Regions from separate parts of the Bacillus sp. EA-CB0995 genome, predicted to be linked through region 3. Evidence: riboswitches for the same ligand, from Rfam matches in the RefSeq annotation. Region 3 holds a riboswitch; each other region holds the start of a gene.
What was found. Region 3 has a riboswitch for S-adenosylmethionine ahead of ACEWFJ_RS01780 (bifunctional O-acetylhomoserine aminocarboxypropyltransferase/cysteine synthase). Riboswitches for the same ligand answer to the same signal wherever they lie in the genome.

Region 1 (3,104 bases), 1.9 Mb from region 3:
GGCTATTTGTCTATCTAGCAACATATCCCTTTTTGATGTATATGAAACAAAAGCGACAAAAACGCTATTTACACTGGACGCTCATTTATTTTAGTCTTGCTATTTTGTTTGGTATAGTTCCACTTACATACGAATGGCGTATTCTTTTTTTGCAATATATATGCTTCCATTATTTTTTGTAAACATTTTTTTTGCGTGTCAAAAGAATGAGCGAGCACTACTGAATGATGTTAGTGCTATTATCGTTTTTTGTATTGGCGGAATGATCAGTTATTATTTCACAATGAAAACAATTGATGAAACAGCATGGCTAATCGCACTTGTTTCATTTTTATACTTTCTGGGAAGCACGTTCTATGTGAAAACGATGATTCGAGAAAAGAAAAATCCAACATATCGTTGGATTTCATGGGGATACCATTTATCACTTGTAGTTGGTACGTTCATTGTGTCTCCTTGGTTTGTCATTGCGTTTATTCCAAGTTGCATTCGCGCTATTGTGTTATATGGTAAAAAAGTAACTGTTTTAAAAGTTGGTGTGTGGGAAATCGTCAATTCAGTTTATTTTTTCATTGCTACTACAGTATTATTTCAATTTAAGGGTTGATATTAAATTAATGAATAAAAAGTAAGCATGATTCATACGTGCTTACTTTTTATTGTTAGGAATTGTTTATCTCGCATTAACGGGCAGTAAGTCCCCCACCTCAAGATTTTGAGAAGATTGAAGAAAGTAGGTGGGGGATAACTGCCCGTAAAAGCCCGATTGGTTCAACTAACCATCAGTGGAGGATGAAAAAACCCCCACTGATGGAAATTTCACTTTATTCTTGAGATAAAATATTTGCCGTACTATCGCACTGTTGCAGCGCATGTTGGACAGCTTGTAAAGATTGTTCAATACGTTGACGATTATCTGATTTCTCGACTGTTTGCAAGGCGCTTTGTAAACAGTTTTTTGCTTCATGTAAAGCTTGGCAAGAATCTTGAACATGACCACGTGCATTTTTTTGCATGATTGCACCTCCTTTGGTCTATACATTTGTAGTATGAGCAAAACGAAACAAAATATAATAGTTTTCAAAAAATGAATCCTGATAATTCTTATAAGAATTGACTTTTTTGGTTATATTCGTTATAGTGAGGGTTAAAGTGAATATTTTCTTATCCAGAGAGGTGGAGGGACTGGCCCGATGAAACCCAGCAACCGCAATGCAGGTGCTAATTCCAGCAGAACATTTTTGTTCTGAAAGATAAGAAGGAAGAGATATGTTCCGCTTCTTCTTATCGAAGAGGTTTTTTATTGCAAAAAAACCGATAATGAAAGATGGACAACGAGAAGAAAGGAGTGGACATAGCTGTGACAATCGAGAAATATATTACATTGCGAAGTGCAATTTACGAATATATGGAAGAACAAGAAGAGCCGATTACGTTATTGGATATTCAAGAGTATATTGCTTCTGAACATAAAGGGAAATTTGCGAAAAAGATGCTTCAGCAATTTTATTTATTACGGTTACTTGATGAATTAAAACTGGATGGGAAAATTACTTTAGCAGAGCCACACAAATATATAGATGATAAGGGGATTTACTACATAGTAAAAGAGAGAAGAGGGAGTTGATCTCTCTTTTTTTATGTTATAATTTATTTGAAAATTCACTCACTTTTGAGGTATGTAGATAAAAAGACTGTACTATGCAGTCTTTTTACAAGGAAATGGTGCTGAGTGTGTAGTGTTCAAAAATTAAATGTGCCCCGAAAGATGGGCGTTCTCGGCTAACAAATAAAAAAGACACCATCGCCGAATAGGTGTCATTGCTTTTGTAAAAGGGGCTTGCCCTTTGACATATATTAGAATAGCATGTGAATCCAATAAAAGTCAAAAGGAAATTTAAGGAAAGGTGTTGTTTACAATGAACATATTGATTGTATACGCGCATCCAAACCCGTCAAGTTTCAACGCTGCTATTTTGAAACATGTGGAACAAGGATTACAAAAAACAAGTCACTCTGTAGCCGTTCTTGATTTGTATAAGGAACAATTTAATCCTGTTCTAACCTTTAACGAGACAAAAAAGAGAAGAGATTTAGTGCATGAGGAAGAAACAGGGGAATATAGGGAATTAGTTGCAGAGGCAGATTACTTCATTTTTATTTACCCAGTTTGGTGGTGGAGTATGCCGGCGATATTAAAGGGATTTATTGACCGAGTATTTGTTTCAGGTTTTGCTTACAAATATGAAGGGATAATGCCTAAAGGATTACTTACAGGAAAACAAGCATGGGTGATTTATACACTAGATTCTCCTTTATGGTACGCTGCACTTTTATACCGATCAGCTGAATGGATTGTAATGAAGAAAGGAATATTATACTTTTGTGGGATACGTAACATAAAGCGTTCTGTATTTCAATCTGTGAAAAATAGTAAACAAGAAAAAAGAGAGAAATGGCTGCAAAAGATATATGAGAAGGCGGCAAAATTATGAAAAATAAGGAACAGATTTATAAAATTATGAGTGTATGTAAAAGAGAAGATGATTTGTTTTATTCTTATCTTTCTTGTTTATTTAGGATAAAAGAGAATAGCAAGCAATTTTCTAAAGTTAAACAAGAAGTGCGGGAAGAGTATCTTATAAGAGGTATTTGTGAGAGAGAAGTAGACATTTTAGTAGAACAAAACCAACAAGTTGCAGATTTGTATATACCTAAGTTGCTTCGATGGGAATTTTTACAGGCAAACGTCTATTATATAGAAGACTTGTGTTCGATGGTATTTCAGTTAGAACCTTTGTGTTTCTCAGAAGAACAATGGGAAAATGTAATTACGATCATAGAGAAAGAGCTGCCATAAGACAGCTCTTTTTGTAACAAAAACTTCGAAAGTTAAAGCCTAATTGGAGGTTCTTTTTTGTAAGTGTTTTGCAATTTGTAAATACATATCACTATATGCGGATTGTATTTCTCCGTTATGATTAGCATTTGATGAAAAATGAACGATAACCATATTTGCAGTTGGATCAATATATAAGCATTGTCCATAACTCCCAAGTACTTCGAAGGCATCATGTTCATTATGGGGAATCCACCATTGATTA
Region 2 (3,104 bases), 380 kb from region 3:
ATGGATGAACTTATTGATCAGCTGTACGATAAAGAAGTGTATGTGCTTGTGGACGCAGATGATGCAGGAGAGAAGCTACGCAAACAATTTCGCCGAGAATTTCCACATGCTGAACATATTTATATTGATCGTTCGTATCGTGAGGTTGCAACTGCACCATCAAATCATTTAGCGAACGTTTTATGGGGAGCTGACATTGACGTTTATACAGAATTTTTACGGTAAGGAATGGTAGAATGATCGATTTGACAGGAAATGAAGCTGTAGCTGCAGTTGAAAATCAAGATAAAACGGTGTTATACGTATATACGCCAATGTGTGGTACGTGTCAACTTGCTAAAAAAATGTTAACAGTTGTTGAAGCCGCATTACCTCATTTGGAAATTGGGATGCTAGATTTAAATTACGCACCGCATTTTGCGCGGGAGTACGAAATTGAAAGTGTTCCGTGTTTACTTATATTTGAGAAAAATCAACTTATGAAGAAAATATATGCATTTCAATCTGTGGAATATTTATATATGGAATTACAATAGGCGGCAAATACTTTGCCGCCTCGACATATTTCTTGGGAAATATAAGCAACAAGCGATTTTTTGTCGAGAGAAAGATACAGGAGAGCCCGTTATAGAAATGGAATGGTATTATGTAAAACGTGATATGAGGAGTGTGACGGAGATGAAATTGTATTCACTGCTTCAATCATTTGTAACATATGCCAATACGCAATATCATTTAGAACCGCTACTGCCGCAATTTGAGCGGACTGTTTGTTTTACTTTTCAAGATGAGCGTTATTCATTGAAAATTTCAAGAGATAAAATTGAGCTTACGAATGGTGCAATGGGAACGGAAGAACTTGTTTGTTTTCAAGAAGATGACTTGCAGTTATTAATTACAGGACAAGTTCGTTTGCAGTCACTATTGCGTAGAAAGGCCATTACATATAGAGGGACATACCAAACAATGTTATTATTAGAATCTGTATTTCATATTTGTAAGCCGCTACGAATAGGTGCTTAAATTTCAGAAAGTTCCTTCTTTGCGAAAATTTCTGTTGACATCTATTTCATGCGTTGATACAATTCAAAACATGAAATAACGAAAACTTCATAACGACAAAATCAGACGAAATTTATATCTGATTTTCTCTTATCAAGAGAGGTGGAGGGACTGTGCCCTATGAAACCCGGCAACCGTCAACTTATGTTGAAATGGTGCCAATTCCTGCAAAGCGAATGCTTTGAGAGATGAGAGGAAAGGATAATAGTAATTTATGTATATAAACCTTTCTGCTCATTTTAAAGCAGAAAGGTTTTTTTGTTGTTTCAGTGTAGGAGGACGCTCAAACGACAAATCGTTTTTATAGTTATAGCGGCGAGCCGCTTACGATTTTTAACTAAAAAGGGGTGACATCAATGATTGTGTTAGAAAATGTAAAGAAAATATATCGCTCCAAAACCGGCGATGTTACTGCTGTTGATAATGCGAATTTACAAATAGAAAAAGGTGAAATTTTCGGGGTTATCGGATATAGCGGTGCCGGAAAGAGTTCCTTAATTCGCTTGTTTAATCAATTGGAGAAACCAACGTCTGGAAAAATTACTGTTGGAGAGCGTTTGATTTCAGCAATTAGAGGAAAAGAACTGCGAGAAGCGCGTCAAGAAATCGGGATGATTTTCCAGCATTTTAACTTGCTTTGGTCACGAACCGTTCGTGAAAATATTGCTTTTCCGCTTGAAATTGCTGGAGTGACAAAAGAGAAAAGAACACAGCGTGTAGATGAATTGATTCGTCTTGTTGGTTTAGAGGGACGGGGAGATGCGTATCCATCTCAGCTAAGTGGTGGACAAAAGCAGCGTGTTGGTATTGCGAGAGCATTAGCAAATAACCCGAAAGTATTATTATGCGATGAAGCGACATCAGCACTAGATCCAGAAACAACAGATCAAATTTTAGATTTGCTTCTCGATATTAATAAACGCCTCGGTTTAACGATTGTACTCATTACACATGAAATGCACGTTATTCAAAAAATTTGTAACCGCGTTGCTGTTATGGAAAAAGGAAAGATTGTTGAAAGCGGCAGTGTGTTAGAAGTATTTCGTAATCCGCAGCAAGACATTACAAAGCGTTTTGTTAAGCAAATAACAGATTCTGAAGATACAGATGAAGCAATTGAACATTTAGTAGAGAAGTACCCGGAAGGAAAAGTTGTGAAACTGCAATTTATTGGTGAAGCGGTAGAAAGACCAGTTTTGCAGGAGTTAATGAAGCAAGATGGAGTGGAAGTGAGCATTCTGCAAGGGAATATTGCTCAAACAACAAACGGGGCGTATGGAAGTTTAATTGTTCATTTAAAAGGTGACGAAGATATAGTTGCAGAGGCAGTTGCAACAATTCAACAAGAGCAAGTAGAGCTGGAGGTGATTGCACATGGATAATTTGTTTCAAAATGTCGATTGGGATCAAATGTTAGAAGCAACACAAGAAACGTTATACATGACGGCAATTGCCACGCTTGCAACGTTCGTATTAGGTCTTATTCTTGGATTAGTACTGTTTCTCACAGGAAAAGATAATCTGTGGGAGAACAAGCCAGTTAATATTGTGATTGGCGCGTTTGTAAATATTTTTCGTTCCATTCCGTTCATCATTTTAATCATTTTATTGATTCCGTTTACGAAGTTTCTTCTTAATACGATTCTTGGAGCAAGTGCCGCATTGCCAGCATTAATTGTTGGAGCAGCACCGTTCTATGCGAGAATGGTTGAAATTGCGCTTCGTGAAATTGATAAAGGCGTTATTGAAGCATCAAAAGCGATGGGAGCAAAGACGAGTACAATTATCTTAAAAGTATTGATACCAGAATCTTTTCCAGCACTTATTTCGGGTATTACGGTAACGGCAATTGCACTTGTAGGCTACACAGCAATGGCTGGAGTTGTTGGAGCAGGTGGTCTTGGTACACTTGCTTATTTAGAGGGGTTCCAACGCAATAATGGTGATGTTACTCTCATGGCAACAATTCTTGTACTTGTTATTGTATTTATTATTCAAATGTTTGGTGATTTTCTTACAAAGCGACTTGATAAAAGGTAAAG
Region 3 (3,104 bases):
CTGTCGTTACAATAGCTACACAAGCAACTGGATCTAATGACGGTATGAGAGTTGCTATAGCATATCCAATACTTGCACCAGAAAATACAATTGGAAAAATATGTCCGCCACGCCAACCTGTAGTTAAACAAACCGCGGTTATACACAACTTTAAAATCCCTGAAAGAGCCAGTATCCCAAATGATATTCCTGTCCATTCATTTACTAAGTCTTTTAATTGGTGTTCTCCTGAAAACAGTGTATACGGAAGTATAGTTCCTGCAATCCCTAAAAGGATACCGCCTATAATCGCTAATGTTAGCTTATATTCTTGAAAAGGATGTACTATTTTTTCTAATATATGTTCTAATTGGAAATAACAGTATCCTACCCCGACACCTATAAAAATAAGAGGGAGAAAGGCAATCCATTCATGGAGTGCAAAAGATCCTTCTCCAAAATTAACAATAAAGGATCCTCGATTATCAAACTGACTAAGCAATAAATATACAGAAAAACCAGCAAAAGTAGTAGCGAGATATACGATAGTCTTTTTCCCTCTAAAAGCTTCAGTGAGTTGTGTATCTTCATGTTCTCTTGGAGCTAAATAACCGAATAGCGGTGCATTAAAAATAACACTTAAAGCAGCGCCAATCCCAAATTCTGTTAGTTCGTGCATTCCTTTTAAAGTAAATTTAAAGCGATCACCAACCCACGTACAAAGTCCACCTATAATCCCAACAAGTGCTGCTTCCGGTCCTAAGCTTGCGCCAAATACTAAAACAATAACAGCTGTTAACGTAGCTTTATGCACAAAATGGTACTCAATTCTACCTGTTTTCTGATATTCAGCCATGGTCTCTGGCATTAAACGGGGGTATGTACCGAAATACTTCTGTGTCAGTCCGACAAGAACACCGCCAATTACTGTTACACAAATTGTGTAATAAGAGGGTGATCCAAATTCTTTAGGTAAATATTCCCAAACAAACTGAATTCCAGCATTTGTGACGACTAAAAATAACCAGACTATAGCACCAACTATAGCACCTAGAAATAAACCGTACATGATGAGTAAATAGTGCATGTTTCTCCTAGTAGCCATTTTTTATGCCTCCTTTATGTTATATCCTATTATGAAAAAGTTAGAGATTCTGATACGAAAATAATTGGGTAACTCATTCAATATGGATATTATCCTTTTTAAAGAGCTACTTATTCAAAGTATATTACAAAAATCAGCATTATTATTGTATGAAACTCTGAACTAGTCATAATTTTAATCATGTTTATACATATATTTTGATGCTTGCTAAAATTAAGTATAACTCTTTAATTTTACATAGTAAGTAAAGTTTTTGAAACGTTTTTTTTGTTTTTAGTATAGAATATCAATGTTTTTTTAATATAACTTAAAGTTTGAGAATGAACAAACGGATTGTTGTTATTTTTACAAAGATTCAGAAAAATAATTGACACTAGGAAATATTTGCTATAAAATCAACGGTAATTGCATAAGTCTTATCAAGAATAGGTGGAGGGACCGGGCCCTACGAAACCTTGGCAACAGCCGTAAAACGGAATTGTGCCAAATCCTGCAGGTATTTCCTGAACGATAAGAAAGGCTACATGTCGAGCGTTTATCTAAGCTGCTTCTTTCTTATTTAGGAAAGAAGCAGTTTTTTTATGTTAAGAAAGAAAGGGGATTGAGGAATGAGTGATGCAAGGGGAAAAGGCACAATTTGTGTGCAAGGTGGTTATACGCCGAAAAATGGTGAACCGCGTGTTTTGCCGCTTTATCAAAGCACGACGTATAAATACGATACATCTGACGATTTAGCAGCTCTTTTTAATTTAGAGGCAGAAGGTTATATTTATACCCGTATTGGTAACCCAACGCTTGCAGCATTTGAGCAGAAGCTGACGGAGTTAGAAGGCGGAGTTGGTGCGGTTGCAACTGCATCTGGGCAAGCTGCAATTATGTTAGCGGTATTAAATATTTGCGGCAGCGGCGATCACCTGCTTTGCTCATCAACAGTATACGGCGGTACATTTAATTTATTTGCAGTTAGTCTGCGGAAGCTGGGCATTGAGGTTACTTTCTTTAATCCAAACTTAGCCGCTGATGAAATTGTTGCTCTCGCAAATGAGAAAACAAAGCTTGTGTATGCAGAATCGCTTGGAAATCCAGCGATGAATGTTCTTAACTTTAAAGAGCTTTCTGATGCGGCAAAAGAGCTTGAGGTACCATTTATCGTCGACAATACGCTAGCTACGCCGTATTTATGCCATGCATTTGAACATGGTGCAAACATTGTCGTTCATTCTACAACGAAATACATCGATGGTCATGCAAGTTCACTTGGCGGTATTGTCATTGATGGCGGTAATTTCGATTGGAGTAAGTTTCCTGAATTCGTTGAACCAGATCCAAGTTATCATGGTGTGAGTTACGTGCAAAAATTTGGGCAGGCGGCATACATTGTGAAAGCTCGTGTGCAGTTATTAAGAGACTATGGAAATTGTATGAGTCCATTCAATGCGTATATGAGTAATATTGGCTTAGAGACACTGCATCTTCGTATGGAGCGTCATAGTCAAAACGCACTAACTGTTGCACAGTGGCTATCTCAGCACGAACGCGTTGAGTGGGTCAATTATCCAGGACTTCAAGGTAATGAAAATTATGCATTGGCACAAAAATATTTACCGAAAGGTGCGAGTGGTGTTTTAACGTTTGGAGTAAAAGGTGGTATTGAATCCGCTAAGGAGTTTATTGCAAGTGTGAAGCTCGCAGCATTGGTGACGCATGTGGCAGATGCAAGAACTTGTGTGATTCATCCTGCAAGCACAACGCATCGTCAGCTTACTGAAGAGCAGCAGCATCTGGCGGGTGTAACGCCTGATTTAATTCGGTTATCGGTTGGTATTGAAGATGCGGCGGATATTATTGCTGATTTAGCAGAAGCCCTTTCTGGAGGAAAACAGTATGCCGATCATCATTGCTAAAGATTTACCCGCTCGTAAAGTATTACAAAATGAAAATATTTTCGTGATGACGAAAGAACGAGCAGAAACACAAGATATCCGTGCTTTGAAGATTGCTATTTTAAATTTAATGCCAA
Region 4 (3,104 bases), 450 kb from region 3:
TTAGTAATACTTCTGGTTCATGAGATAAAGCGCGGGCAATCGCAACCCGTTGTTTTTGTCCCCCTGAAAGCTCATTCGGATACGCATCTTTTTTTCAAACAATCCAACAATGCGCAAATATTTTTCTGTCCTATGTTGAATCTCAGCTTTTGTAATTCCTGTAAGTCGAAGTGGAAGTGCTATATTTTCATATACAGTTGCTGTTTTTAATAAATTAAACCCTTGAAAAATCATGCCAATTTTTTGCCTTGCCTGTGCAAGCTCATTTGAAGGTAAAGATGTTAAATCTTTTCCATTTATAAGAACATGACCAGTCGTCGGTCTTTCTAATAAATTGACGCAGCGGATTAACGTACTTTTCCCAGCACCGCTATATCCAATAACTCCAAATATTTCTCCTTTTTTCACAGTAAGCGATGTATCTTTAAGTGCTTCTACTTTCCCTTTTTCTGTTTCAAATATTTTAGATACATTCTGTAATTCGATCATACACTTCATCTCCTACCACGATGGCAATACAGCTCCATCAAATTTTTTCTCAATAAATTCTTTCACTTCTGGTGATTGGTAAGCTTTCTTAAACTGCTTTACGACTGCATCATCTTTATTATCTGAACGAACAACAACCCAGTTTACATATGGCGAATCTTTTCCTTCACGGAAAATAGAATCTTTTGCTGGATGTAGCTTTGCACCCATTGCAAAATTTGTATTAATGGCAGCTGCTTTTACTTCACTTAACTGTGTTGGCAACTGAGATGCTTCTAGTTCAACAATTTTTAAGTTTTTAGGATTCTCCACTACATCTTTCGCTGTTGCCTTCTCTGTTGCTTTCGGATCAACTTTTAATACACCCGCTTTCTCAAACAATTTCAAAGCGCGTAATTCATTTGTCGGATCATTTGGTACAGCAATTGCATCCCCTTCTTTTAAATCTTTCACATCTTTCACTTGCTTTGAGTAGATTCCCATTGGAAACGTTACTGTTGAAAATACTTCTGTTAACTTCATTTTGCGTTCTTCTTTAAATACATCTAAATATGATTTCGTTTGAAAGCTATTTAGATCAATGTCTTTTTCATCTAACGATACATTGGGCATTACATAATCATTGAACACTTTAATCTCCACTTGTAAATGATCTTTTGCAGCTACTTCTTTTACTTTCTCCAAGATTTGTTCATGCGGCCCGCCGGTTACGCCAACAGTAATTTTCTTCTCATCTAATGCCTTAGCATCTTTTGTTGAATTTAAGCTGCATGCCCCTAGTAACAATACAGCTCCGCTTACAATACTTAACAATAATTTCTTCATCTCAGTTCCTCCTTAGTTTCTATCTTTTTGACAAAATAAAAACACCTCTCTAAAGTTAAGAGAGGTGTCCTATATATAAAAGTAGCTTCCTCTCTTATCTTCCAAAACGATAATCGTTTTGCTGGAATTAGCACCTGAACTTACCGTTTCGTAAGTTTGGTTGCCGGGCTTCATCGGGCCAGTCCCTCCGCCTCTCTGGATAAGAGTATCGGTATAAAGTTGTCAAAAACTATGTACCTTATACTAAATCTTGTAAAACATTTTGTCAACATACTTTTCTGAATTTTTTTTATTATCGAACTATAAAGTGAAACTTCCCCCAGTGGGGGCTTACCGCCCAAAAATAGCGGGATAAAGGAGCTATACGCTCCTTTGATATCCCTTATTTTATCTCTTTACACCACCCCTGCACATGCCATACTTGCGTCACCCATTCTTCATAAAAATCTGGCTCATGAGAAACAAGTAAAACCGTTCCTTCATATTGCATAAGGGCTTCCTTAAGTGCTTCTTTTGCTCGAACATCTAAATGGTTAGTTGGTTCATCTAAAACGAGTATATTACTTTCTGTTAACATCAATTCACATAAACGTACTTTTGTTTGTTCTCCACCACTTAATGAGCAAAGCCGCTGCCCAATATGTTCTTCTGTTAAACCGCACCTTGCTAGGGCCTGCCGAATTTCTTTTTGAGTCATATCAGGTCGCAATGACCATATTTCCTCAATTGGTGTTTGTTCTGAAGCAAATTCTTCTTGTGCAAAATAAGCTGGATTTACTCGCTCTCCTATTTTCACAATACCACTTAAAGGCTGCAAATGTCCCAATAGTGTTTTTAACATTGTTGTTTTCCCAATACCGTTATAGCCGACGATGGCAATTTTTTCACCACGCTTTACCTGTAAATCAATTGGCGGGAATAAGGGCGCTGTGTAGCCAATTTGCATATCCTTTGCCTCTAAAATCCGGCTCACAGGATCACAGTAAACATGAAACATAAAACGTGGCTGCAGTGCAGAAGTTGGTTTTCCGATTTTGTTTATTTTTTCTAATACTTTTTCGCGGCTTTTTGCCTGTCTTGCTTTACGAATTTTATTCTTTTGAATAAAGTCCTTTAACTTTCCAATTTCTCTTTGCTGCCTATCATATGCCACTTGTAATTGCTGTTTATTTTGTTCATGGTTTTTTATAAATGTTTGATAATTACCTATATAACGTTTCATTCCTTTATGTTCTAAATGATAAATTACATTGGTAATTTCATTTAAAAACCTTTCATCATGCGAAACCACAATGTAAGCATGTTCGTAATTTTTCAAATACCCCATAAGCCATTCAATATGAACGTTATCGAGATAGTTTGTTGGTTCATCAAGTAATAAAACATGCGGTTCTTCTAATAATAATTTTCCTAATAATAGTTTTGTTCGTTGGCCGCCGCTTAGTTTTTCCACCTCACGCTCCATGCCAAGTGCTAAAATCCCTAATCCCGCAGCAACTTCCTCTATTTTTGCATCAATATGATAAAAATCAGAATGCTCTAGTATACTTTGTAACTCTCCGTATTGTACTAACAATTGTTCAAGGTTATCTCCTGCTGTTGCCATTTTCTCCGCTACTTGCCGCATATTATGCTCGATATCATACAAATGTACAAAGGCACTTTGTAAATATTTCATAATGGTTGTTCCAGCTTGTAAATCAATATGTTGCTGTAAAAAACCAATATTTACATGAGGAAACCATTCAACCTTTCCTGCATCAGGAAGTAACTCTCCTGCTAATATACGC

Region 1: another riboswitch for S-adenosylmethionine. It lies ahead of ACEWFJ_RS11805 (hypothetical protein); the one in region 3 lies ahead of ACEWFJ_RS01780 (bifunctional O-acetylhomoserine aminocarboxypropyltransferase/cysteine synthase).
Region 2: another riboswitch for S-adenosylmethionine. It lies ahead of ACEWFJ_RS03690 (methionine ABC transporter ATP-binding protein); the one in region 3 lies ahead of ACEWFJ_RS01780 (bifunctional O-acetylhomoserine aminocarboxypropyltransferase/cysteine synthase).
Region 4: another riboswitch for S-adenosylmethionine. It lies ahead of ACEWFJ_RS22290 (MetQ/NlpA family ABC transporter substrate-binding protein); the one in region 3 lies ahead of ACEWFJ_RS01780 (bifunctional O-acetylhomoserine aminocarboxypropyltransferase/cysteine synthase).

The regions. Positions count from the first base shown of each region.
Region 1 covers NZ_CP169269.1:2,270,340-2,273,443, forward strand. Annotated here, with positions in the region: partial or broken gene ACEWFJ_RS11795 (YwiC-like family protein) at 1-607, shown strand, start outside; gene ACEWFJ_RS11800 (hypothetical protein) at 825-1,016, opposite strand; SAM riboswitch class I at 1,162-1,260, shown strand; gene ACEWFJ_RS11805 (hypothetical protein) at 1,328-1,627, shown strand; gene ACEWFJ_RS11810 (NAD(P)H-dependent oxidoreductase) at 1,920-2,495, shown strand; gene ACEWFJ_RS11815 (hypothetical protein) at 2,492-2,860, shown strand; partial or broken gene ACEWFJ_RS11820 (serine hydrolase domain-containing protein) at 2,900-3,104, opposite strand, start outside.
Region 2 covers NZ_CP169269.1:704,058-707,161, forward strand. Annotated here, with positions in the region: gene ACEWFJ_RS03675 (toprim domain-containing protein) at 1-225, shown strand, start outside; gene ACEWFJ_RS03680 (thioredoxin family protein) at 237-536, shown strand; gene ACEWFJ_RS03685 (hypothetical protein) at 679-1,023, shown strand; SAM riboswitch class I at 1,150-1,257, shown strand; gene ACEWFJ_RS03690 (methionine ABC transporter ATP-binding protein) at 1,419-2,444, shown strand; gene ACEWFJ_RS03695 (methionine ABC transporter permease) at 2,437-3,102, shown strand.
Region 3 covers NZ_CP169269.1:320,659-323,762, forward strand. Annotated here, with positions in the region: gene ACEWFJ_RS01775 (chloride channel protein) at 1-1,084, opposite strand, end outside; SAM riboswitch class I at 1,498-1,601, shown strand; gene ACEWFJ_RS01780 (bifunctional O-acetylhomoserine aminocarboxypropyltransferase/cysteine synthase) at 1,693-2,988, shown strand; gene metA (homoserine O-acetyltransferase MetA) at 2,969-3,104, shown strand, end outside.
Region 4 covers NZ_CP169269.1:4,339,523-4,342,626, forward strand. Annotated here, with positions in the region: partial or broken gene ACEWFJ_RS22285 (methionine ABC transporter ATP-binding protein) at 1-489, opposite strand, end outside; gene ACEWFJ_RS22290 (MetQ/NlpA family ABC transporter substrate-binding protein) at 502-1,314, opposite strand; SAM riboswitch class I at 1,406-1,520, opposite strand; gene ACEWFJ_RS22295 (ABC-F family ATP-binding cassette domain-containing protein) at 1,697-3,104, opposite strand, start outside.